3 regions of the Paenibacillus sp. BR1-192 genome follow, and region 3 is predicted to be linked to each of the others. Evidence: riboswitches for the same ligand, from Rfam matches in the RefSeq annotation. Region 3 holds a riboswitch; each other region holds the start of a gene.
The links. Region 3 has a riboswitch for cyclic di-AMP ahead of P0X86_RS00160 (C40 family peptidase). Riboswitches for the same ligand answer to the same signal wherever they lie in the genome.

Region 1: it holds a riboswitch for cyclic di-AMP, as region 3 does, so the genes downstream of both, ehuB (ectoine/hydroxyectoine ABC transporter substrate-binding protein EhuB) here and P0X86_RS00160 (C40 family peptidase) in region 3, are expected to answer to the same signal.
Region 2: it holds a riboswitch for cyclic di-AMP, as region 3 does, so the genes downstream of both, P0X86_RS02030 (hypothetical protein) here and P0X86_RS00160 (C40 family peptidase) in region 3, are expected to answer to the same signal.

What each region holds. Positions count from the first base shown of each region.
Region 1 covers NZ_CP120718.1:6,344,987-6,352,320, forward strand. Annotated here, with positions in the region: gene ectA (diaminobutyrate acetyltransferase) at 1-3, opposite strand, end outside; gene ehuA (ectoine/hydroxyectoine ABC transporter ATP-binding protein EhuA) at 28-879, opposite strand; gene ehuD (ectoine/hydroxyectoine ABC transporter permease subunit EhuD) at 892-1,554, opposite strand; gene ehuC (ectoine/hydroxyectoine ABC transporter permease subunit EhuC) at 1,558-2,211, opposite strand; gene ehuB (ectoine/hydroxyectoine ABC transporter substrate-binding protein EhuB) at 2,213-3,067, opposite strand; cyclic di-AMP (ydaO/yuaA leader) riboswitch at 3,420-3,566, opposite strand; gene P0X86_RS29205 (SDR family NAD(P)-dependent oxidoreductase) at 3,936-4,679, opposite strand; gene P0X86_RS29210 (flavin reductase family protein) at 4,861-5,472, opposite strand; gene P0X86_RS29215 (ring-cleaving dioxygenase) at 5,469-6,422, opposite strand; gene P0X86_RS29220 (AI-2E family transporter) at 6,669-7,334, opposite strand, start outside.
Region 2 covers NZ_CP120718.1:462,009-469,342, reverse strand. Annotated here, with positions in the region: gene kdpC (potassium-transporting ATPase subunit KdpC) at 1-589, opposite strand, end outside; partial or broken gene kdpB (potassium-transporting ATPase subunit KdpB) at 670-2,702, opposite strand; gene kdpA (potassium-transporting ATPase subunit KdpA) at 2,725-4,404, opposite strand; gene P0X86_RS33255 (potassium-transporting ATPase subunit F) at 4,435-4,503, opposite strand; gene P0X86_RS02030 (hypothetical protein) at 4,662-5,072, opposite strand; cyclic di-AMP (ydaO/yuaA leader) riboswitch at 5,202-5,370, opposite strand; cyclic di-AMP (ydaO/yuaA leader) riboswitch at 5,910-6,082, shown strand; gene P0X86_RS02025 (hypothetical protein) at 6,219-6,683, shown strand; partial or broken gene P0X86_RS02020 (proline dehydrogenase) at 6,833-6,985, opposite strand; gene P0X86_RS02015 (transposase) at 7,236-7,334, opposite strand, start outside.
Region 3 covers NZ_CP120718.1:30,198-37,531, reverse strand. Annotated here, with positions in the region: gene P0X86_RS00180 (copper amine oxidase N-terminal domain-containing protein) at 1-317, shown strand, start outside; gene P0X86_RS00175 (YwhD family protein) at 410-928, opposite strand; gene P0X86_RS00170 (M1 family metallopeptidase) at 1,076-3,067, shown strand; gene P0X86_RS00165 (hypothetical protein) at 3,079-3,906, shown strand; cyclic di-AMP (ydaO/yuaA leader) riboswitch at 4,253-4,388, shown strand; gene P0X86_RS00160 (C40 family peptidase) at 4,393-4,866, shown strand; gene P0X86_RS00155 (GNAT family N-acetyltransferase) at 5,373-5,873, shown strand; gene P0X86_RS00150 (c-type cytochrome) at 6,035-6,391, shown strand; gene P0X86_RS00145 (4a-hydroxytetrahydrobiopterin dehydratase) at 6,492-6,806, opposite strand; gene P0X86_RS00140 (hypothetical protein) at 6,914-7,207, opposite strand.

The DNA.
Region 1 (7,334 bases), 890 kb from region 3:
CATCTACATAAACACCTCTTTCCAGCACTAATTTCCGTTCGAGCGGAACCGCTGCAGAAAGCTCTGCAGCCGCTCGCTCTTCGGATGATCGAATATTTCCTCGGGTGTTCCTTGCTCAACGATCCTGCCGTCGGCTCCGAAGATGACCCGATCCGCGATTTCCTTCGCAAAATCCATCTCGTGCGTAATCAGCATCATGGCCATTTCTCCTTCTTCGGCGATTTCCCGGATCACCTCCAGCACCTCGCCGACCAGCTCGGGATCCAGCGCCGAGGTTACCTCGTCAAACACCATCACCTTCGGCCGCATGACCAGCGCTCTGGCGATGGCGACGCGCTGCTTCTGGCCTCCCGACAAATTGGACGGGTGCATCTTCAGCTTATCGGCCAAACCGACCTTGCCCAGCATCGAGACGGCCCGCTCCTCCGCTTCCTCCTTGGACAACCCCAGCACCTTGCGCGGGGCTTCCGTCACGTTGCGAAGCACATTCATGTGCGGGAACAGATTGAAATGCTGGAAGACCATGCCGACGTTGCACCGCATCCGATGCAGATGCTTCTCGTTTGCCCGGACCAGCTTGCCCTTCTCCTCCATATGCCAGAGCAGCTCGCCATCGACCTCGATGGTTCCCTCGGTCGGCTCCTCCAGCGTCATCAGCATCCGGCCCATCGTCGTTTTGCCAGATCCGCTCGGTCCGATCACGGCCACCTTTTCTCCCGGCTGCATCTCCAAATCGATGCCCTTCAGCACCTGCAGGTCGCCATACGACTTGGTCACGCCCGCATATTTCACGATCGGCTGTGAGCCCGTAACGGAATTTCTTTCCCGCCCCGGCTTCTTCGCCTCTTCAGCCTGCTCATCGATTACAACGGCATTCAATAGACTCCCTCCTTATTTTCCACGCTGCAGATTCAAACGCTTCTCCAGCCTTTGCACCAGCAACGACGCGATATAACTGATGATCAGGAACAGAATCCCGACCAGCGTGTACGGTTCGAAAGCGCGAAATGATTGCGACACGATATTTTTGGCCGTCAGCATCATCTCGACCAGCGTAATGGCGCATAGGATCGGCGTTTCCTTAAACATGACAATCAAATAATTCCCCAGCACCGGGATGATCGGCGGCACCGCTTGCGGCAGTATAATGCTCCGCCAGGTCTGGGATTTCGTGTAGTTCAGCGCGGTTGCGGCTTCCCACTGTCCTTTCGGCACCCCTTCAATGCCGGAACGGTACACCTCCGACAGATACGTGCTGTAATGCAGCCCCAGGCCGATGACGCCCGCATAGAAGGCCGGAATCGAAATGCCCGTCAGCAGCGGCAAGCTGTAATACAGGAAGAACACCTGTACCAGCAAGGGGGTATTGCGAATAAATTCTATGATTCCTTTGGTGATGAGCGACAAGGGCTTAAATGTACTCCGCGCGGCAAAGGCAAGCAGCAGTCCGATAATCAATGCCACCACAAAAGCACAGAGCGTGACCCATACCGTCATTTTTAATGCGCTCAGAAGCTGCGGCAGTATTTCAAACACATATTTCCAATCCCACATCCGCTACAGCCTCCCCGCGGTCAGTTTGCGCTCCAGCAGTCGAACCGCCATCGAGACGAGCGTGGCGATGACAAAATACATGAGGAGCAGCAGCACCAGAATCTCGGTGGTCCAGGAGATGTAATTGTTGCGGAGCACCATCGCCTGATACGTCAAATCCGCCATCGTGATGAAATAAACGAGCGAGGTGGATTTGATGAGTTCCACAAGCTGATTCCCGAACGGGGGAAGCATTCGCAGGGACGCTTGGGGTAGTATAACGTTCCACAGCCTCTGCCAAGGCTTCATGTTAAGCGCCACGGCAGCTTCCCACTGTCCTTTCGGAACGGCCAGCACCGCGCTGCGAACAATCTCGGAGCCGTATGCGCCGAAGTTAAGTCCGATCGCGAGGATCGCCGCCAGCATTTTCGGAAGCTCGATGCCGATGAACGGAAGGGCAAAATACAACCAGAAGAGCTGCACCAGCAAGGAGGTTCCCCGAAAGACTTCGACGTACACGGCGGTCGCCGTGCGGACGATCCACAGCTTCGACAGCCGGCACAACCCGGCTGCAAAGGACATCACGATAGCCAGGATGGCTGAAAAGAACGCGACGATAATCGTGATCTCTGCTCCTTTGAGCAGCGTCGGAAGAAAATCGATCCAAGAATTCGGCATGCTATTCCCCGCAGAGCGCAGCGGCCGTCATCTCACCCGGGAGCTCTTCTTCCGTGAACCCGAACTCTTGCAAAATTTCCAGCAGCTCGCCCGACTCCTTCATCTTTTCAAGCTCTGCATTATAAGCCTCCTGGAACTCGGTATCCGCTTGGCGGAAAGCCGTAGCCCCGTAACCGCGAACGCTTTCGCCGTCGATGACCGGCTGCTCGAAATCAGCCACGCGTTCGATGCTGTCGTCGCTGGCTGAATCCAGCATCGCCTGCAGGGACGGCCCCGTCATGGTAATCGCCTGCACCCGATCAGCCTGGAGGGCGCTGATCGCCGAAGCCTGGTCAGGGACCTGTACGATCCGGTCCGCAGGAATGCCCGATTTCTCCATGTAGCCGATTTCGACCGCGCCGGTCATGACGGCCACCTTGGCCTGCTCATTCTTGGCAATGTCCTCATAGCTTCCGAGTTCCATCGGATTCCCTTGCTTTACCGCAAGGGCTTCCCCGATGCTGTACTCCGGATTCGCGAACAGGACGGCAGAGCAGCGGTCCGGATTAATGAACATGCCTGCCGTGATCAGATCAAACCGATCGGCCTGCAATCCGGCGACCAGCGAACCGAATTCCGTTAGCTCCCCTCTCATCTCCTTGATGCCAAGACGCTCCAGAATAACGCGGGCAATCTCAACCGCTTCGCCCGTGAGCTCCCCATTGGCTTCTTTGTAGGCATACGGCTTCTCGTTCGCAAACCCTACGGTGATATATCCCTGCTCAATGGCTCGATCCAGCGTACTTCCTTTGTCGCCGCAAGCCGCGAGCAATACCACCATCATCACGGACAACACCAGCACAACCACTTTCTTCAAAACCTTCCACAACCTTTCGTAATAGCTTTTCACTTTCTTAAAAAAACGGCATGACGAAATTATCCGTGTTAGCACATGCGTTAACTTGGATATATAGACGTTCAGATACGTGCATGGGACGAGGCTTCAGGGAAGATGATTCATCCGCTTCCTTGCACGCTTTGACCCAATGCCGTCTGACCGATTCAATTCGTTCCACATTTGCAGGCGCTGCCCCTCCTCCGTAACAGAATGCAAAAAGACCACCAAACAGGGGATCTAAACATAGCTCCGCCAGCAGGGGGTCAAAAAATAGAGAAAAGGCCCCTATAGAGAATAAAGGGCCTTTTGTATGAACATCCATTATGTATGCAAGACCCATCCACTGCTGACGAGGTTAGCTGACGGACTCGGGTAAGATGGTACCCTACACTCGTGAATTCCAAGTGACTCGCCCCTGGTGAAACTGGTTCCCCCGCTTTCCGGAATATGTATGCCGGAAACTAAGCGTGTGTTCATGATAAAGGGAAGCTCAGGAAAAGTCAAACCCCTTAACCGCTTTTTCTGGAAATTCAGAAGTAAAAAACACCGTTTTTGCAACGAGGATATCGAGCCTTTCGAACACTTTATTTAAGGCTGTCCATACACCGGATTGGTCATGGAATCCATGCTCCATTTTCCGCTATATAGCAGGCATTTGACGGGTCTTGCGGAAATCGTTCATGCCATATATGTTTTATGCCATGAATGAGCCCCGGATCAGGAAGTCTGCCCGTATGAAATACGGGACCGAAAAAAAATTTTTGAAACACTCCATAATAAGTCTGATAACAACGCCTGGAATGACTTGAAAAAAAGCCCCGATGCTTAGCATCAGGGCTTTTTTTCATCATACCGCGGTATAGCCGCCATCCACCAGCAGGCTCGTGCCCGTAATGAAGGAGGCATCTTCACTGGCGAGGAACAACACGGCTTTGGCCACTTCTTCCGGCTGTCCCAAACGGCCCATCGGATGAAGACCGACCAGGTGCTGCGTGATCGCTTCCGTTCTTCCCTTGATCAGCGGCGTATCGATATATCCCGGACACACGGCATTGATTCGGATTCCTTTGGAGGCATAGTCTGCGCTGAGCGACTGGGTTAACAGCTTGACGCCTCCCTTGGCCGAAGCATAGGCGGTTACCCCTGCTTTTCCGACATGGCTATGGATCGAGCCGCAGTTTACGATTGCCCCTCCGGTTCCTTGGGACAGCATTTGCTGAATAACATATTTATCGCACAGGAAGACCCCTGTCAGATTAATATCAATCGTTCTCTGCCAGTTATCCATCGTTAACTGATCGGCAGGAGCATCATGGGCAATGCCTGCGTTGGCAAACAATACATCGACACGGCCAAAATGCTGCACCGTCTGATTCACCATATTCGCGACTTCCTGCTCTTGGGTTACATCCGTTTTGACGAACAGCGCTTCAAAGCCGGCTCCTCTCAATTCGTCGGAAACCGCTTGTCCCTGGTCGGAATAATCCGCGATAACGACCTTGGCTCCCTCTTTCGCAAAAAGTCTGACTGCCGCTTCGCCAATCCCGCTGGCGCCCCCCGTCACGATGACAACCTTGGAATCAAATTTCATGCGTTGTTCACTCCTATGTTGTAAATTCATCAACCGGCTATCCATTCATGTAGAATGGGCAAATACCGACCATGATATTCCAATACCCCGTTTCCTAATGAATGACCAGCAACTATCGAAGAAAAAGAATGTTCGCTAAAAATAGTCGCAAAGCAATAACCCTATTCAAGCTCAAGCCCTGTCAGACCGGACGCTCAATCGTAAACATCTCTCCCAGGGTCGAATAGATATTTCCTGCCATGCGGCTCACGGGTTTCAACTTCGATGCGTCAATCCGGCCATGCTCGTAGAGCTCCTCGGACACGTGAAATCGGACGACGCGGGCAATCAATAGATCAGCGGCAGGCAGCTGATCCGCGCCATCCAACGTGACGACCTGCTCCAGCACGCATTCCATGCGGATCTTGGATTCCAGAACGCCGGGAACCTTAACAACGTCACTAACGACCGGGGTTAAACGGGTTCGGTCAAGCTCACTTTCGTCCGGAGGCAGATTCGCCGCCGTTTCGTTCACGGCTGCAACGGTATCTTCGTCCACGATGTGGATGACAAGTTCGCCGCTCTGCATGGCATTTCTCGCCGTGTCCTTGGGTACACCGTTCTTTCGCTGAACGGAAACCGACAGCAAAGGGGGATTGCTCGACACAATGGAAAAGTAACTGAACGGCGCCGCATTCAGCACGCCATCCGCCGATAATGTCGTAACGAAAGCGACCGGACGCGGAACGACGCTTCCAATCAGCAGCTTGTATATGTCCCGTTCGCTTTGGGTATTCGGGTCAATGGATATCACTTGAGTTGCCCCTCTCCAGTATTTTTGACTTGTATAGGCTCCAACCCCTGCTCGATTCGGGCACGCTCCGGTTCGAACCAGGCAGGAAGCTTTAATTGTTCCCCGAGCGAGTGCAGGTCTTCGTCCACCGTAAATCCGGGCGGATCGGTTGCGATCTCAAACAGGATCCCCCCACGTTCCCTGAAATATAACGCTTTGAAATAGTTACGGTTCCTGATATCCGTAGGGCGAAATCCCTGCTCCTTCACCCATTCATGCCATTTGCCGTGCTCCTCATCATCTTGAGCCCGCCATGCGATATGATGGGTCGTTCCGGCACCTCCGGCTCCCAAAGGAATATCCCGCATCGGCAGATCAATCACGTTGCCGAAGTGGCCCGCAGCTTGAAACCGGGCATAATTGACGTCCTCTCCAATGTAGGTCAGTCCCATGACGTTCTCCAGCGCCTTCTTCGTTTCCTCCCATTTGCTGCTGAACAGAACCGCGCCGCTGAATCCCTTAATGGCTGTATCCGGAGTTATATCGTCCACGGACCAGCCGTTATTCGGTCCGCCATCCCGCTCGACCAACTCTAGCGAAAGTCCGTCCCGATCGGAGAATTGAAGATATTGTTCGTTAAACCGGAAAGCCTTCATGACGGGAACGCCAAAGCTCCGCAGCCGCTGTTCCCAATAAGGCAGGGCCCCTACAGGAACGGCAAAGGTCGTATATCCTGCCTGTCCTCCTCCACGCAGCCCTCTTCGCGAAGCGGAGGAAGGGAAGAAAGTGATGATCGTTCCGGGTTGTCCTCCTTCATCCCCGAAATACAGATGATATACCTCGGGCGCATCGTAATTCACGGTTTTCTTTACCATTCTGAGTCCTAGCACGCCTGTATAATAATCAACGTTCTTCTGCGGATCCTGCGCATAAGCGGTAATATGATGAATGCCTGCCGTATGTAATGTCATATCCCATCTCTCCCTCACCGTTTCGTGTCGAAACCCGTTATTTCCGTTCATGATCCGTTTTGCATGATGGATGAGCCATAAATCATAAATAATCTTTATATTTAATATCTTTAATTTAAGATTAAATAATTTTCTTATCGTTGTCAAGCTCCTGTTCACCCCAAATATATAAAAAGCCGCCAAGAACGATTCCTCGCTCTTGGGCAGCTTTAATATGCGGCTAAAGGCCGCCTCCCTATCCCACGCTTAGGCTTTTTGCCATTTCTCCTTAAAGAACAGCTGGTACACTCTGGTTACGATAATTTTAATGATCATATAGATCGGTACGATCAGCAGAATTCCGATAATCCCGCCAAGATCCTGTCCTACCAGCACCAGGATAATGATGGTAATGGGATGGATCGCCAGCTGTTTGCCGAAGATATACGGACCAATCAGGTTGTCCTGAATCTGCTGGGCCGCCAGAATGACGACAAGGGACCAGATCGCGGTTCCCGGGGACTGAATAAAGCCGATAATCACGATCGGGATCGAGGATAGAATGGCGCCGATAAACGGTATGAAATTCGCGATGACCGCCACGACCGTCAACAGCAGCGCATAAGGCAGGCCGATAATCAGGAATCCGATATACATCAGAACCCCCAGCGCCAAATTGACGAGAACCCGGCCTACGATAAAGCCTTTGAGTGCATTGTTGATTTCATCCAGCACCGAGGCTCCCTCGCCCTTGAATCGGTCAGGCAAAAAGCTGACCACCATCTTCCCGAATTTCCCGCCTTCCTTCAGCATGTAATACAGGAGAATCGGGAACGTAAACAATACGATGGCAAAATTCGACACGAACGAGAACAGATTCATAATATAATTCGTCAGGAACGTGAAGCCTTGATTCAAATAATCGGTGAGCTG
Region 2 (7,334 bases), 430 kb from region 3:
ACACATTCACGCGCGGTTCACCGAATACGCCCAAATCCCGTCCCTCCGTATGCTCCTTTACCAGCTGATCAAGCTCTGCTTCCGCAATTCCGGTTTGCTTGCTGATCCGCGGAATCTGAATATACGCGGCCTGCGGCGATAGGTGAGGATCCAACCCGGAGCCGGAATTCGTTACCAGATCGATCGGCACCTCGCTCACCGGAACGTCCGGGTTGTTCTCCGTCCACGCTTCAATTGATGCCTTCGTTCGTTCAATCAAATCCGGGTTGGAAGGGGCATAGTTATTGCTGCCTGAGCCGGCCCCGTTGTATTCAATGCTGGATACCCTGCCGTGAAAATATTGCGGCTCCGTAAAGTCCTGGCCGATCAATTCCGATCCGACCACCTTTCCGCCCCGATCCGTGACCAAACTGCCGCCGGCTTGCTTCGGCATGAGCAGCTGCGCCGCTCCCGTCGTGACCAGCGGATAAAGAATTCCGCATAACACGATAAATACAAGACTTGTTCTCAGGGCCATGCCCAGCGAGACACGGGCCGCGCCCACCCCGGCGCGAGGGGCCGGCGATGATTTCTGCAATGGCTTATTCATGGTTCCTCGATCCCTTCTTTCATATCTTCCTAAAATAGCAGCCTCCGGGATATCTCGATAGGACGGCTGCTGTTTCCGGCCTAAATCCAGAGATGCACGATCATATCGATCAGCTTAATCCCGATGAACGGCACGATCACGCCGCCTAATCCGTAGACCAGCACATTGCGCTGCAGCAGCTTCGACGAGCTCATCGGCTTATAGCCCACACCCTTCATCGCAAGCGGAATCAGCAGCGGAATGATAATGGCATTAAAGATCAGCGCCGACAGAATCGCCGACATGGGAGAACCCAGTCCCATGACGTTCAGAACGTTCATGCTTGGAATAGCAGCCGCGAACATCGCCGGAATGATGGCAAAATATTTGGCGACGTCGTTCGCGACGCTGAAGGTGGTCAGCGCGCCGCGCGTCATCAGCAGCTGCTTGCCGATGGCAACCACCTCGATAATCTTCGACGGATCCGAATCCAGATCCACCATATTGGCCGCTTCCTTGGCTGCGGTGGTACCGCTGTTCATCGCCAGCCCGACATCGGCCTGGGCCAGCGCCGGGGCATCGTTCGTCCCGTCCCCGGTCATCGCCACCAGCTTGCCTTCGGCTTGTTCTCGGCGGATGACGGCAATCTTATCCTCGGGCTTGCTCTCCGCGATGAAATCATCGACGCCCGCTTCACGGGCAATCGTCGCCGCGGTGAGCGGGTTGTCGCCCGTGCACATAATCGTCTTGATGCCCATCCGGCGCAGCTGGTCAAACCGTTCCTTCATGCCCGGCTTCACGGTATCCTTTAGGTAGATCAAACCAAAGATGCGGTTATCCACGGCGACCGCAAGCGGGGTTCCCCCCTCTGTGGCGATGGCGTCGCTATTTGGCGACAAATCCGAAGGGATGGCGCCTCCTTGCGACTGCACCCACGCCTTGACGGCATCCACAGCGCCCTTCCGGACTTTCCGGCCATCCCTCAGGTCCATGCCGCTCATCCGGGTCTCCGCCTTAAATTCGATGAATTCCGCCCCATCCGCCATGCCCTCATCCACTGCGAAACCTTCCTTCCTCAGCAGCTCCAACACCGACCGTCCTTCCGGCGTCTCATCCTGCAGCGAGCTCACCGCGGCCCACTGGGACACCGATGCCAGCGACTCGCCGCCGACGGGAATCAACCGGCTGGCCATCCGGTTACCAAACGTAATGGTACCCGTCTTATCCAGAATCATCGTGTTGATGTCACCGGCGGCCTCAACCGCCTTGCCGGACATCGCCAGCACGTTGAACTGCGTTACCCGGTCCATGCCGGCAATCCCGATCGATGACAGCAACCCCCCGATCGTGGTCGGGATCAGACATACCAGCAGCGAGATCAGCACCGGAACGGTCAACTCGATGCCAAGATACTTCGCGATCGGTGCCAGCGTCACAACCACGATCAGGAAGATCAGCGTTAAGACGATCAACAGCGTATTCAGCGCAATTTCGTTTGGCGTCTTCTGCCGGGAGGCCCCTTCGACCAGCGAGATCATCCGGTCGATAAACGATTCCCCCGGATCGCTTGTAATCCGGATGCGGATCGTATCGCTGACAACCCGGGTCCCCCCGTGACCGAGCTGAAATCGCCGCCGGCTTCTTTAATGACGGGGGCGGATTCCCCCGTAATCGCCGATTCGTCAACGGATGCAAGGCCCGCAATCACTTCCCCGTCCCCGGGAATCATCTCGCCCTGCGCGACCATCACGATATCTCCTTTGCGCAGAGCCGTGGACGACACGGATTGTACCCCGCCGTTCTCCATCACTTTGCGAGCCGTCATTTCCTGCTTCGACTGCTTAAGGGAATCGGCCTGCGCCTTGCCGCGCCCTTCGGCAAGCGCCTCTGCGAAGTTTGCGAACAGCAGCGTGAACAGCAGGATGACGAATACGGTCAGGTTAAATCCGATACTGCCCTCGGTACCGAAATAGGACGGAAATATCGTCATAAGCAGCACAACCAGAGTCCCGGCCTCCACGACAAACATGACCGGATTTCTCATCATCAGGACGGGATTCAGCTTCGTGAAGCTGTCCTTCAGCGCCTGACGGACCATCTCTTGGGACATCGCTTTTTTTCTCGTATTATTCATGGTAATAGGCCACCTTTTCTATTTAACGAATCGTCAGATGCTCGGCAATCGGTCCCAGCACCAGCACAGGCAGGAAGGTCAAAGCACCGATGATCAGGACCACCGCGATGAGAATGCCGGCAAAAAGCTTATTATCTGTCCGGAACGTTCCGAGCGTCTCGGGAACCCACTGCTTCCGCATCAGAGAGCCGCCTACCGCCAGCAGGGCAATCATCGAAATATAGCGCCCGATCAGCATGACCAGTCCGGTGCTGATGTTCCAGAACGGCGTGTTATCCGCAAGGCCCTCAAACCCGGAGCCGTTATTGGCGGCGGATGACGTGTATTCGTAAAGCACCTGCGAGATGCCGTGAAAGCCCGAATGGGCAATGCCCGCCTGTCCCGCATCCGTCATGAGCGCGAGCGCCGTCGGAGCAAGGATGATCAATGGGTGTACCAGAATGACAATCGCGATCAGCTTCATCTCCCGGGCCTCGATTTTTCTGCCGAGAAATTCGGGGGTACGGCCAACCATAAGACCGGCCAGGAACACCGCCAGGATCGCGTACATGAGCATATTCATCAGCCCGACGCCTTTTCCGCCAAAAACGGAATTCAGCATCATCAGGGACAGCGGCGTAATCCCGCCGAGCGGCGTGAGCGTATCATGCATGTTGTTGACCGACCCGGTCGTGGCCGCGGTTGTCACCGTCGTAAACAGGGAGGATTGGGCGATCCCGAACCGGACCTCCTTGCCCTCCATGCTGCCTTGCGAGGCGTCGATGCCCAGCTGGTTTAATGCCGGGTTGCCGTTGGTTTCCGCGGCATAGTTCAAGGACAGGAAGCCGATAAACAAGGTCATCATTACCGAGAATATGATCCAGCCCTGCTTACGGCTCTTCGCGAACAAACCAAATGTGTAAGGAAGCGCCGCCCCGAGACTCCACATGGACAGAATCTCGATCACATTGGTCAGCGGGGACGGGTTCTCGAACGGATGCGCCGAGTTGGCCCCCATAAAACCGCCCCCATTGGTGCCCAGATGCTTGATCGATTCGAGCGCGGCTACCGGACCCACCGCTATTTGCTGCTCGCTTCCTTCCAGCGTCGTGACGCTGAGCGTAGGCTTCAGGGTCTGCGGCACCTGCAGCGCCACCAGCACCATCGCAATGATGAAAGCAGCCGGAATGAATACCCGGGTATGCGCCTTAACGAAGTCCTCAAAAAAGTTGCCGACGGTCGTGCCCTTGCTGGTCACCGCCCGGATAAAAGCAATCGCCACGCACAGCCCGGTCGCTGCGGACGTAAACATCATCATCGTAATGACGGCCATCTGGGCCAGATAAGACAATCCCGACTCGCCGCTGTAATGCTGAAGATTCGTATTGGTCATAAAGCTGATCATCGTATTGAACGACAAGGTCGGTTCCATATGGCCGATGCCGTTCGGGTTCAACGGCAGCACTTTTTGCAGCCGCAGAATCAAGTAGCCCGCCGCAACCAGCACGATATTCGTTAACACAAAGCTGACGGCATATCCTTTCCATGTCATCCCCTTGCGTTCTTTCAAGCCGATCAGAGCAAAGATCGGTTTCTCCGCCCAGGAGAACCATCTGTCCGTACCATTGCTTTCATAACGAAACACCTGATATAGATAAGTTCCCAGCGGCTTGACCAGCAGCACCAGAACGAGTATAACGATGGCAATTTGTAAAATGCCCATGACGAATGCCTTCCTCCTTCAGCCGTTTCCCTAGAATTTTTCAGGGTGAATCAGCGCATAAATCAAATAGAGAAAAATAAAAATCGTGAATATCAACATGATCATCACGGCTGATCAGCCTCCGGTTCCGAAACCACGCGCCCGCACCAGGACATAAACAGCATGAGCAGTCCGTAGGTTCCTCCCAAAATGAGCACCATAACTAAATCCTGCATGAATGTAACCTCCCCTAACTCTTGTGGCGTCAGTCCAAACGCTTAGCTCATAACGGATGCCATCAGAAAGGACACCTGATGATGATTCGTATGAAGCACCACATCGGCACCCAGCCCTTTGTATATCAAGCGCGGATTGCCGGAATGGGTGATCACGTAAATCGACTCCGAGGTCCATGTCCGGCAGATCCGCAAGTAGCGGCAGCACAGATTCAAGCTGCTTTCGAACAGAAACACCTTGCTGACGGGAAACTCGGGAATGATCCAGGTCTGCTCGTCTCTTGTATCAATCAAAATGATGGGTTTGCAGCCCAGTTCTCGCAGCCTCTGCTGCTCAGCCCGGTTGTTGGCTATAGCCGCAAACGGAACACGTTTGTGAATCAGCTGGCGGACGAATTCCTCCCCGGCCTTGTTCGGCGCGGATACCAGGATGAATTCCTGTGGTTTCTCCATCTTCGTTTCTCCTCCTAAGGTCAGAAAGAGAAGGCAACAACAAAGAAGCCTGCGGAAAGAGAAGAACTCTTCCCGCAGGCTTCTTACAGGACACGGTGAAATACACCGTGGCCCAAGTCCACGACAATCGTTGCCTCTCTCGATACGCTTACGAGGTTAGCTGACGGATTCGGGCGTGAGAGTCGCCCTACCCATAGACCGTTATCTTGTCTACAGGATTCACCCCAGAGAGATCAGGTTCATCTCCCGACTGGTTCCCCCGTTCCTTTTCCATTCAAGGACTCAGCGAAAATTAAAAACGAGTAGCATGTTATTCTATTAGCCATTGACTTGTCATCCAGACTGGGCATAACAGCACAGCAACAGGAGGTTCACGCGGTGAGAGTCGCCTCTACCTTCAAATCTCAGCAAGGCCCATGGTGCCTTCGCCATCGATCCATAAAGGCTTAGGGGCAGCTCTCACACTGCCTTTAGACCTTCATGAAACGGCTGCCCGTATGCCTTGGTCGTTGATGACCGTCAATTCATAGTTCGTATCATACGTCCGGCCCTGCAGGATGTAAATGTGAGCAAAAACACATCTGGCGTTATGTCGAACAGGAACCAAGCAGTATTTCGTCTTTATCTTCCGAATACTGCTCTATACTATGTATTTCTCTTGTTTTCTCTTATTTATCGCAATCCAACGAGATACCGAGATTTTGCCACGATAATAGATGACACGGCCGATTGTACGCGTTTTCTTTTACCGTTTTCATCACATTTCGGAATCTATTCGTCCCATACGGTCATTTACTTTTCGTTTCCTCCGGCGTATGATTCATCCATCTATTCGAAACACGTGATACGCCGAGCTCCCGACAGACCGGGAGACGGGGGAACCAAAGTCACCAGTCTTCGATTGGTGAATGGGGTGAATCCGCTGCGCCTAGGATCGAAGGGCCCAGCGGTAGGGTGCTCTCAGTCCGAATCCGTCAGCTAACCTCGTAGGCGCGTTGTTGAGAGAGAATACCATCCAAGCTTTGGCATAGCGGCCGCCGGAATTGGGGCTCTAACCATAAATAGGCCTGGAGAGCGGGGTTTCTCTGCTCACCAGGCCTATTTGCCGTGCATATAACATTCTTATAAAGGAGCGTAGATCAAATCATGACGAAACTCATCGAGGCAGCGCTTACACCCGTCATCGAAACCGCAGTGCCTGCATTAGGTGAAGAGACTATCGGCCATATGGAGATATTTCGTTTCGACCGGGGCTCGGCCGAACGCTTTATCCCATGGAGCGATCATGGCTGGAACTGCGGCTTGTTCAAAGTCAGCTGCAAAGACGCGGCAGGATATGTCGAATATGCCCTGCCAAGCACGAGAGAATTTTCGGACCTGGTCCGCTGGGCATCCGTCTTCTCAAGGCTGAGAGGCATGTCCGTGACTGAGGCCATTCGCTATGCCCGAAAGCAGCAGCAGTGGGGACCCGCACGGATGCAACTTGCTGTATCGGCCCTCGCCGATCTGGAGATCAACCTGCATCGGCACATCACCCGAGAGCGGTTAGGCGGACTGCCGCTGGAGCGCTCCTTCCTTATGAATTGCTCGGAGGCGTATTATCATTTCTAGGGACAGCAGCTACAGAGAGCCACTGTCCCCGTTTCCTTTGGATTGGGCACTTCTAAGCAGCCTGATGTTTTTTGAAACCATGAAGAACCCCGTCAAAAAGCCACTTATTTCACCAGGCATTTTGACGGGGTTCTGCAATCGGATCCCGCTCACTTGAACATATTTTTGAGCACCATCATCAGGTTGGCGGGCTTCTCCGCCAGGCGCCGGGTGAAATACGGGTACCACATCGTTCCGTAAGGCATATAACACCGGATACGGTAGCCGTCCTGCGCAAGCGCTGCTTGATCGTTCATCCGCAGTATGCTTGCGGAAGGCTATAAACGTCGTCACTACGCTATTCCCACGTTAGAAACGAGATTGATAATGCGCGATAGGATTAATATTCACGTCAATTTATGACGGTGTATTACGATAATCCAAATCTACCCAAGTGATCGTGCGTTTGCAAGGAGTTAGTTGCCGAGTTATATAACATTGCGAAAATTGTTCATTAATCGCGGGATACTTTGATGTTCAAGCGAATATAAACGAAGAAAAAGACCGCCATCCTTATTGGGCGCGGTCTTCGTTGTATTTAATAAGAAGTGATTGATACCTTTCTTGCCACGCTACGCACATGTTCGAAAGGAACTCAATTTCTCCTTTAGA
Region 3 (7,334 bases):
ACGATCTGGCCGCCCTCACCGGTGTTGACGATCATTTTATTGTGGAAGCAATCGAACAGGACTTCCTGCTCGTCCGTCCTTATACGAAGGCAACCCTGTATATTGTTGAACCGACAGGCAAGTCCGCAGAACTTATCTATCCCGATCTTTTGGACGAGGAGAGCATCAAGGCTATTGAGGAGATGCCGCCAAACGAAGTGGGTTTCATCGGAGACGGCCTTGCGTATGACGGATATGCCGGCGGCAAGCTGAAGCTTCAATACGAAAATCCGTTTCTTGATATAAAGAAAAAGCTGACCTACGCCCTTCCATTCTAACCGTAACAATCACAAAAAAGACCGGCGGATTCATTCACGAATCCTACCGGTCTTTCCTATGTCCGCATCTAGAAAAATGCTTATTTATGGTATCATTCCGCTGTTTGAAGAGCTTCTCTAAACTCCTCCGGCGAGGCATTCCACCATTCCTCGTTACGGGAGATCAGCAGTTCGCGCAGCGCTTTCTTCTCCACGTCGCCAAGCCCATCCAGAATAATCTTGCGCTTCATCGCCGCATCCATTTTATTCACATGGTCGGCGAGGATTTTCCAGCCGCGCCGGGCTTCATGGTCGATCCACATTTCGCACGCGGTCATGCCTGCATAATGCTGTCCTTCCGCGGTACGGTCTACAGCTACCCACACGATCCACACCTGGCGTCCGTTGGGCACTTCATCCCGGTTCATGCTGAAACGGATGCCCTTCTCCACCTTGCTCTTTGCATGCATGGCTCCAATATCCACTCGCGCCTCGCCATTGTCGATGATGACAGGCGACAAACTGTTCAGATCGATGGAGCCGGATCCAAACCCCTTATGCTTACTCTTGCTATTGATAATATTCAACGCAATGGGTTTCTTCGCACCCTGCTTCTGATCTTCGTTCTCCACTGCTGCCGACCTCCTATATCAGAGCCGATTCTCACGTATCAGCCGCTTAATTGATAACCATGTCCCAATAATTTTATTTTAACTAATAATCCCCCAAAAGCAAACATATACATGCACTAGATGCTTGTCAACGGGAGGTTGTTCGATATGGTCCCACCACGTGCCAAAGTCTTTCTATCATCCCTGCTTGCCCTTGGTTTGCTTGCAGGATCGATGCCGATATTTCTGAATCCAGGGTCCTCAGCGTCTGTCCTTGCCCCAAATGCGGGCAAGCCCTCTGCCTCTGCCGTGGAGAAGGCCCCGCTCTCACCGCCTAAGGTGCAGCCTGATACTCCCGCTCCGGCCCTAAGCGACCGGCTGGTGGAATATCACATGGATGTTCGGTACGAGCCTGAGGAGAACAAGCTTAAGGGCAAGCAGACACTCACTTGGACTCACCCAGGCAAAAAAAGCGTAAACGAGCTGTACTTTCATCTGTATCCCAATGCCTTTGCTTCCGATGAAACGACCTTTATGAAGGAATCGGGCGGCAGGCTTCGTTCCGACCCCATGCCGGACGACGGGTACGGCTCCATGACCATTACCAATGTGAAAACGACGGAAGGACTGGCCCTTACCCATCCCCTTCAATTCGTCCAACCCGATGACGGGAACATCAAGGATCACAGCCTTGTCAAACTAAGATTGCCCAAACCCATCAAGGGCGGGGAGAGCATCACCATTCACATGGAATTTGAAGTCGAGCTTCCCAAAATATTCGCGCGCATGGGTACCACCGAGAATTTTATTATGGCTGGCCAATGGTTTCCTAAAGTATCGGTCTATGAACCGGCCGGACTTCGCGGAAGAGCCGAGGAAGGATGGAATCTTCATCAATACCACGGCAACTCCGAGTTCTACTCCAACTTCGGCATTTACAGCGTTCGCATCCGGGTGCCCGAGAATTACATTGTCGCCGCGACCGGATTCCCGACCAAGCCTGCCCAAAAGTCGAACGGGGAAAAAATCTATCAATTCTATGCCGATGATGTGCATGATTTTGCCTGGTCGGCCTCGCCCAACTTTGTCACGGCCGAGGAGGCCTTCTCGGCACCGGGCGTGCCGGGCGTCCGCATCAAGCTGTATCTCGATCCGGCCCATAAAGACCTGAAGGACCGTTACTTTGATGCCGCCAAGTCGGCACTGGCTTCGTTTGGTAAATGGTACGGAACCTATCCTTATTCCACGTTGTCCATCGTCGTCCCGCCGGAGTCGGGCAACGGTGCAGGCGGCATGGAATACCCGACGCTGGTCACGGCCTTCGGGGCCAAGAACGATTCGCCGGGTTATGAGCTCGAACGGACCGTCATTCACGAGATCGCCCACCAATATTTTTACGGAATGATCGCAAGCAACGAATTTGAGGAAGCATGGCTGGACGAGGCCTTTGCAACCTATGCAGAAGAAAGAGTGATGGAGAAGGAATACGGCATTACCTCCAACACCGCTGCTCAAGGAGCATCGATTACCTCCCCTGCCCCGCTGAAGATGGAGTCCTGGAAATACAGCTCACACGAGAACTACGCGCTGAATGTTTACACGAGAGGCAAGCTGGTGCTGCAAGGCATTGAACGGCAGGTCGGTCCACAGATGATGGGGAAAATCATGCATACCTATGCCCAGAAATACCGTTTCAAACACCCAACCACGTCTGATTTTCAGAAAGTCGTCGAGCAAGTAAGCAAAACCTCCTGGCAATCGTATTTTGACCAATATGTATATGGAAGCCAAATGGCCGACGTCGCCATCGAAGTGATCAAAACCAAAAATAAAGGCACGTCAGACCATCCGCGGTATGAATCCACGGTCAAGATTACGAGCAAGGACGGAGATATAACCGATGTGCCTATCGTGTTCGCCTTTGAAGACGGCAAAACGGTGGAGCGAACCTGGAGCGGCAAGGACGGAAAAGTTACGTACACCCTGGAATACAGCACCCCGCTCGCCTGGGCCATGGTTGATCCGAAATACTCCATCGTTCTGGAGAATAGACACATCAATAACTATATGAAGGCAGGAATGGATCCGAAGGTGGTCACACGCTGGAATCTCAGTATTACCAAGCTTGTGGAGACGTTGTTCGGCAGCCTGTCATGGTGAGGGGGGAGCACATGAAAAGTTATGCAGGCCAAGGGTGGATCAGTGTTAAAGACCAATTATACGTCTCCATTCTGCTGTTCTTGTACCGCATGCTGTGGGGATATTGCCTGTACCGGCTTGTAAAATCGGCAGTCGTCCCCCTGCTGATGCGGTATCCGGATTCTGCCCCTAACGAGCTTAGTCGCCTGTTATTCTTCTACGAGGGCGAGATGAGTCTATCGTTAAGCGGCACGGTCCATACCTATGGTTGGCTTCTGGCCGCTCTGCTCCTGATCCGGATGGTATGTACCCCGCTCATTCGGGCAGGCATCTTCTATAACCTCCACCAGGAGGCCAAGGGCGAGCGCGGATTATTCTTCTTCACCGGCATGCAGAAGCTATGGAAGCCCGTTACGGTGTTTTATCTGATCGAACTTGTTCTTACCTTTGTGCCCGGATACTGGATTCTGCCCAAAATCCTTCCGATCTTTCTGAACGGGATCCATGAGCCGGTTCTGCTGCTTCATGCGCTGCCTCATGCAGCCGGCTGGTTTCTGTACGCCTATCTGATTCGCCTGTTATTGCTCTATATGCAATTCGGCCGTACGGACAATTCCGGCATGATCAGCTCCATTCTTGCGCTCTTCCGCCGACTGGGCACGGCTGTGCTGTTATCCCTTACCATTGGCGGATCGGCCTGCGTCATTCTTTTGCTCCTGAGCTCGGCATCGCTCTTCTGGGCGGGATTGATCGGCTTGATTATTCAGCAAGCCTCTTATTTTCTGAATGGACTCTTCCAAATTTGGGTAATTTCCGCTCAATACCATTTGTGGCGGGATTCTTCCTCGCAGCATGCCTAATCGTTACATTTCGTTACCATCTTATGATAAACAAGCTCGTAAATATGCTGTAATCGGAAGCGACACATTTCTCTCTCGGACTTGATTTTACAAAGAATAGAAGCTCATTTTTCCTCAATATTACATTTTCCGATGGCCAAATTACAAAAAAACCTGATCCCGCATGATGGGGACAGGTTTTTTTGTATAAAAATGAGCTTTCCTCATTTGCCAAATTGTTAATACTCTGCTAAAATAACGAATATGTTAGTAACAACTTTGTCATCTTTACTGTAACTTTTTGCTGGAACTATGTAATTTCGTTAAGCATGTTGGAACGTCAGACGTCTATGAATGGGTTCATCAACATTTTAAGGAGCCGAATTCCCATGATTGGGAAGCGGGGGATCCGTTTTGGGTGAATTGATCTCGCAAGAGAGGGATCATAGGGGACCTTCAACCGAACCCTTAAGCTAACCTCGCAGGCAATGGAAGGAGCTTTTTGTTTTGAAAAAGAAGTTAACGGCCATTTCTCTAGGCCTGGCCCTCGCACTCACATTAGGGACCGGAAGCGCTTTCGCCGATTCCAAATTAAATACTGCAATCAAACCAGCCATTGGTGTCTCTTATAAAACAGGTGGAACCACAACGAATGGTTTTGACTGCTCCGGATTCACCAGCTATATCTACAAGAAACTTGGTCTAAGCCTGCCGCGCACGTCTGGAGCTCAATACAAAGTCGGTACGGCCGTAGCCAAGAGCAAGCTGAAAGCTGGCGATCTCGTGTTCTTCAACACATCCGGCAGAGGTGTATCTCATGTGGGTATTTATGTTGGGGGCGGAAAATTCGCTCATTCCTCATCCTCGCGCGGTGTCATCATCAGTCCGCTGAGCCAGAGCTATTACGCCAATCGATACGTAGGTGCTAAGCGAGTCATGAGTCAGTCTACGTACAAGTCTGTAGCTGTGAACTACAATTAATTATTGGAACTTCATTGATTTATCCTTTACAAGAAGCCCTGGGCGTATGAGATTGTGCCGATCTCATCCAGCGGCTTTTTCTTTTGTCTGCTCTGTGTATACCTTTATAACGTTTGGGACAACGAAAAAGTTCCCACTTTTCGAGAAAAAAAGAAAATTATTATGCAAATTCTCTTCGCTTCCCCAAGTCATTGCATCTTCTACACTTTATATACCCTCCTCTCCCTTCATTAAACACCCTAATGGAAAAATATTGATTTTATTTTCTGAGGACTACTACGAGCAGCGATACGTAGGTGCCGAGCGCAACATAAGCAATGATTAGTATGAAAAGTCGACCGGAGAATCCTCCTAAGCTTCGATGTCTTATCCTCGTCCTGCCCATACATATCCGTTTGCCCGTCAAAGGAGACCTACTTCTCTTGGACGGGCTTTTTGAATGCGGCTAGAATGTTTGAGAAATGGGGTATAATTTAATTTGTAATTATGACAGGGGGACTTTGCCAATGGATGCAGCACCGATTTCATTTCATACGGTGGTCATGCGTGAAGAGCACGCGAAAGAAATATGCGCCTGGACCTATCCTCCTCCCTATAACATTTACGGTTTTCTTCCCTGGGAGCAGATGAAGGGGCTTGAGATCGAGTTTGGGGATCCGGACATCCGCCGGGAACAGTACATTTCGATTTTGGATGAACGGAAGACGCTATGGGGATTTGCCCAGCTGTTTCCGATGCATGAGGTTACGCGGATCGGGCTGGGCATGCGGCCTGATTGGTGCGGGCGGGGAATGGGTAAACGGTTTATGCAGACGATTGTCCGGGAAGCGAGGCGGAGGCGGCCTGCCGATGAGATCGACCTGGAGGTAATGACCTGGAATGAGCGCGCGATCCGTGCATACGAAAAGGCGGGCTTTCATATCACCGATACGTACGAGCGCCTTACACCGACGGGAAACGCCCTTTTCCACTGCATGGTGTATGAGCCTCCGGCAAATGAGGAATAGTAATCTTTGTCTATATGAAAAAGCACAATTTTGTGTACTTTTTATGAAGGCGCGCGGTATAGTTGCTTTTTTTGTCACAACTGGCTATGCTGTCTATGGATGTTGGTTTATAATGGAGACAAGTGCAAAAGTGCAGTATACATAGAAGGGACGATATGACGATGCAAAAATGGATCATGAGCGGATTGTTCTTCGTCGCATGTGCGTTGGCTATTGCGCTGATGTTTACGCTCCCAGGCAAGGAACAGGTAGCTCAGGAAGAGAAGCCGACTATGCCGGAAGTGACTCTGGATGCTGCCGCAGCCGAAGCCACACTGAAAGCAAGCTGCATCAGCTGTCATGGTGACCAACTTCAAGGCGGCGCTGGACCGGCTTTGAATCAAGTAGGCGGACACATGGATGCGGACGCGATCTTCAACGTTGTAACCAAAGGCCGTAAGGGTATGCCTTCCTTTAAGGATCAACTTAAGCCTGACGAAATCGCAAACATCGCGCTGTACCTTGCTGAGAAAAAGTAAATCAGCTTATACGCAAAACACGCTTGAACCTGGAGAACCTCCCGGCGCAAGCGTGTTTTTACATATTGGGGAGCTATGACCGGATGGATCCGTCTCCCGTCTATTGTCCCGATTTGCCGTCCTTGGAACGGCTTTTCTCGTAGGCCTCGTTAAACTGCTGCGCTTCCTTAATATCCACAGCCGTAATGCCGCCGTCGTCCCAGGAAGTGAGACGCAGCGTAACGACTTTATAATCTATGGTGATATAGGGGTGATGTCCGAAAGCTTCCGAAATAGCTGCCACTTCATCAACAAAAGCGATTCCCTTCATGAAGGAGGAGAAGGTATACTTCCTGACGATCCATCTCCCTTGTTCAAATTCCCAACCCTCAAGCTTTTCCAGATGAGCCTCTACTTCTTGCTGCGTATAAAGCATCTTTTATCTTCCTCCCCGAAAAAAACCTATCGTAAAGCCGACTGACACGTGTATGGGCTTCTGTCATCTATTCTATTCTGCCCTGTTTCCGTTGATAACTGGAGTGATTACACAAGAGCCACAAAGGCCAACTCTTCTTCACCGATCAAAATATGTATTCGATGGTTATTCTGGTCATGCATGACCACGCCGCTGCCGACGCTAATCACTGGCTCCGTGCCCAGCGCATAGAACAAATCCTCTGCCAGCGCCTCATGAACCTCATTCCGCTCGGCTTCGCCCAGATTGCCCCAATCCTCCGCTTCCATTTCGAAGAAAACGTAGCTGTCGGAAATTCGCCCGACGGCTTCGGTCAATTCCGCGAGGATTTCGCCGTAATCCCTTCCGTGCTTCACACCCATCTCAATCACTCCTTTCCTTACCGTACTAAGCTTCGTTTCCCTTCCTTCCATTATACCGGAAATTACAACTAAAAAAAAAAGCCCGACCTGACGATAAATAGGATAACGCCCCACAAAAGGGGCCTGG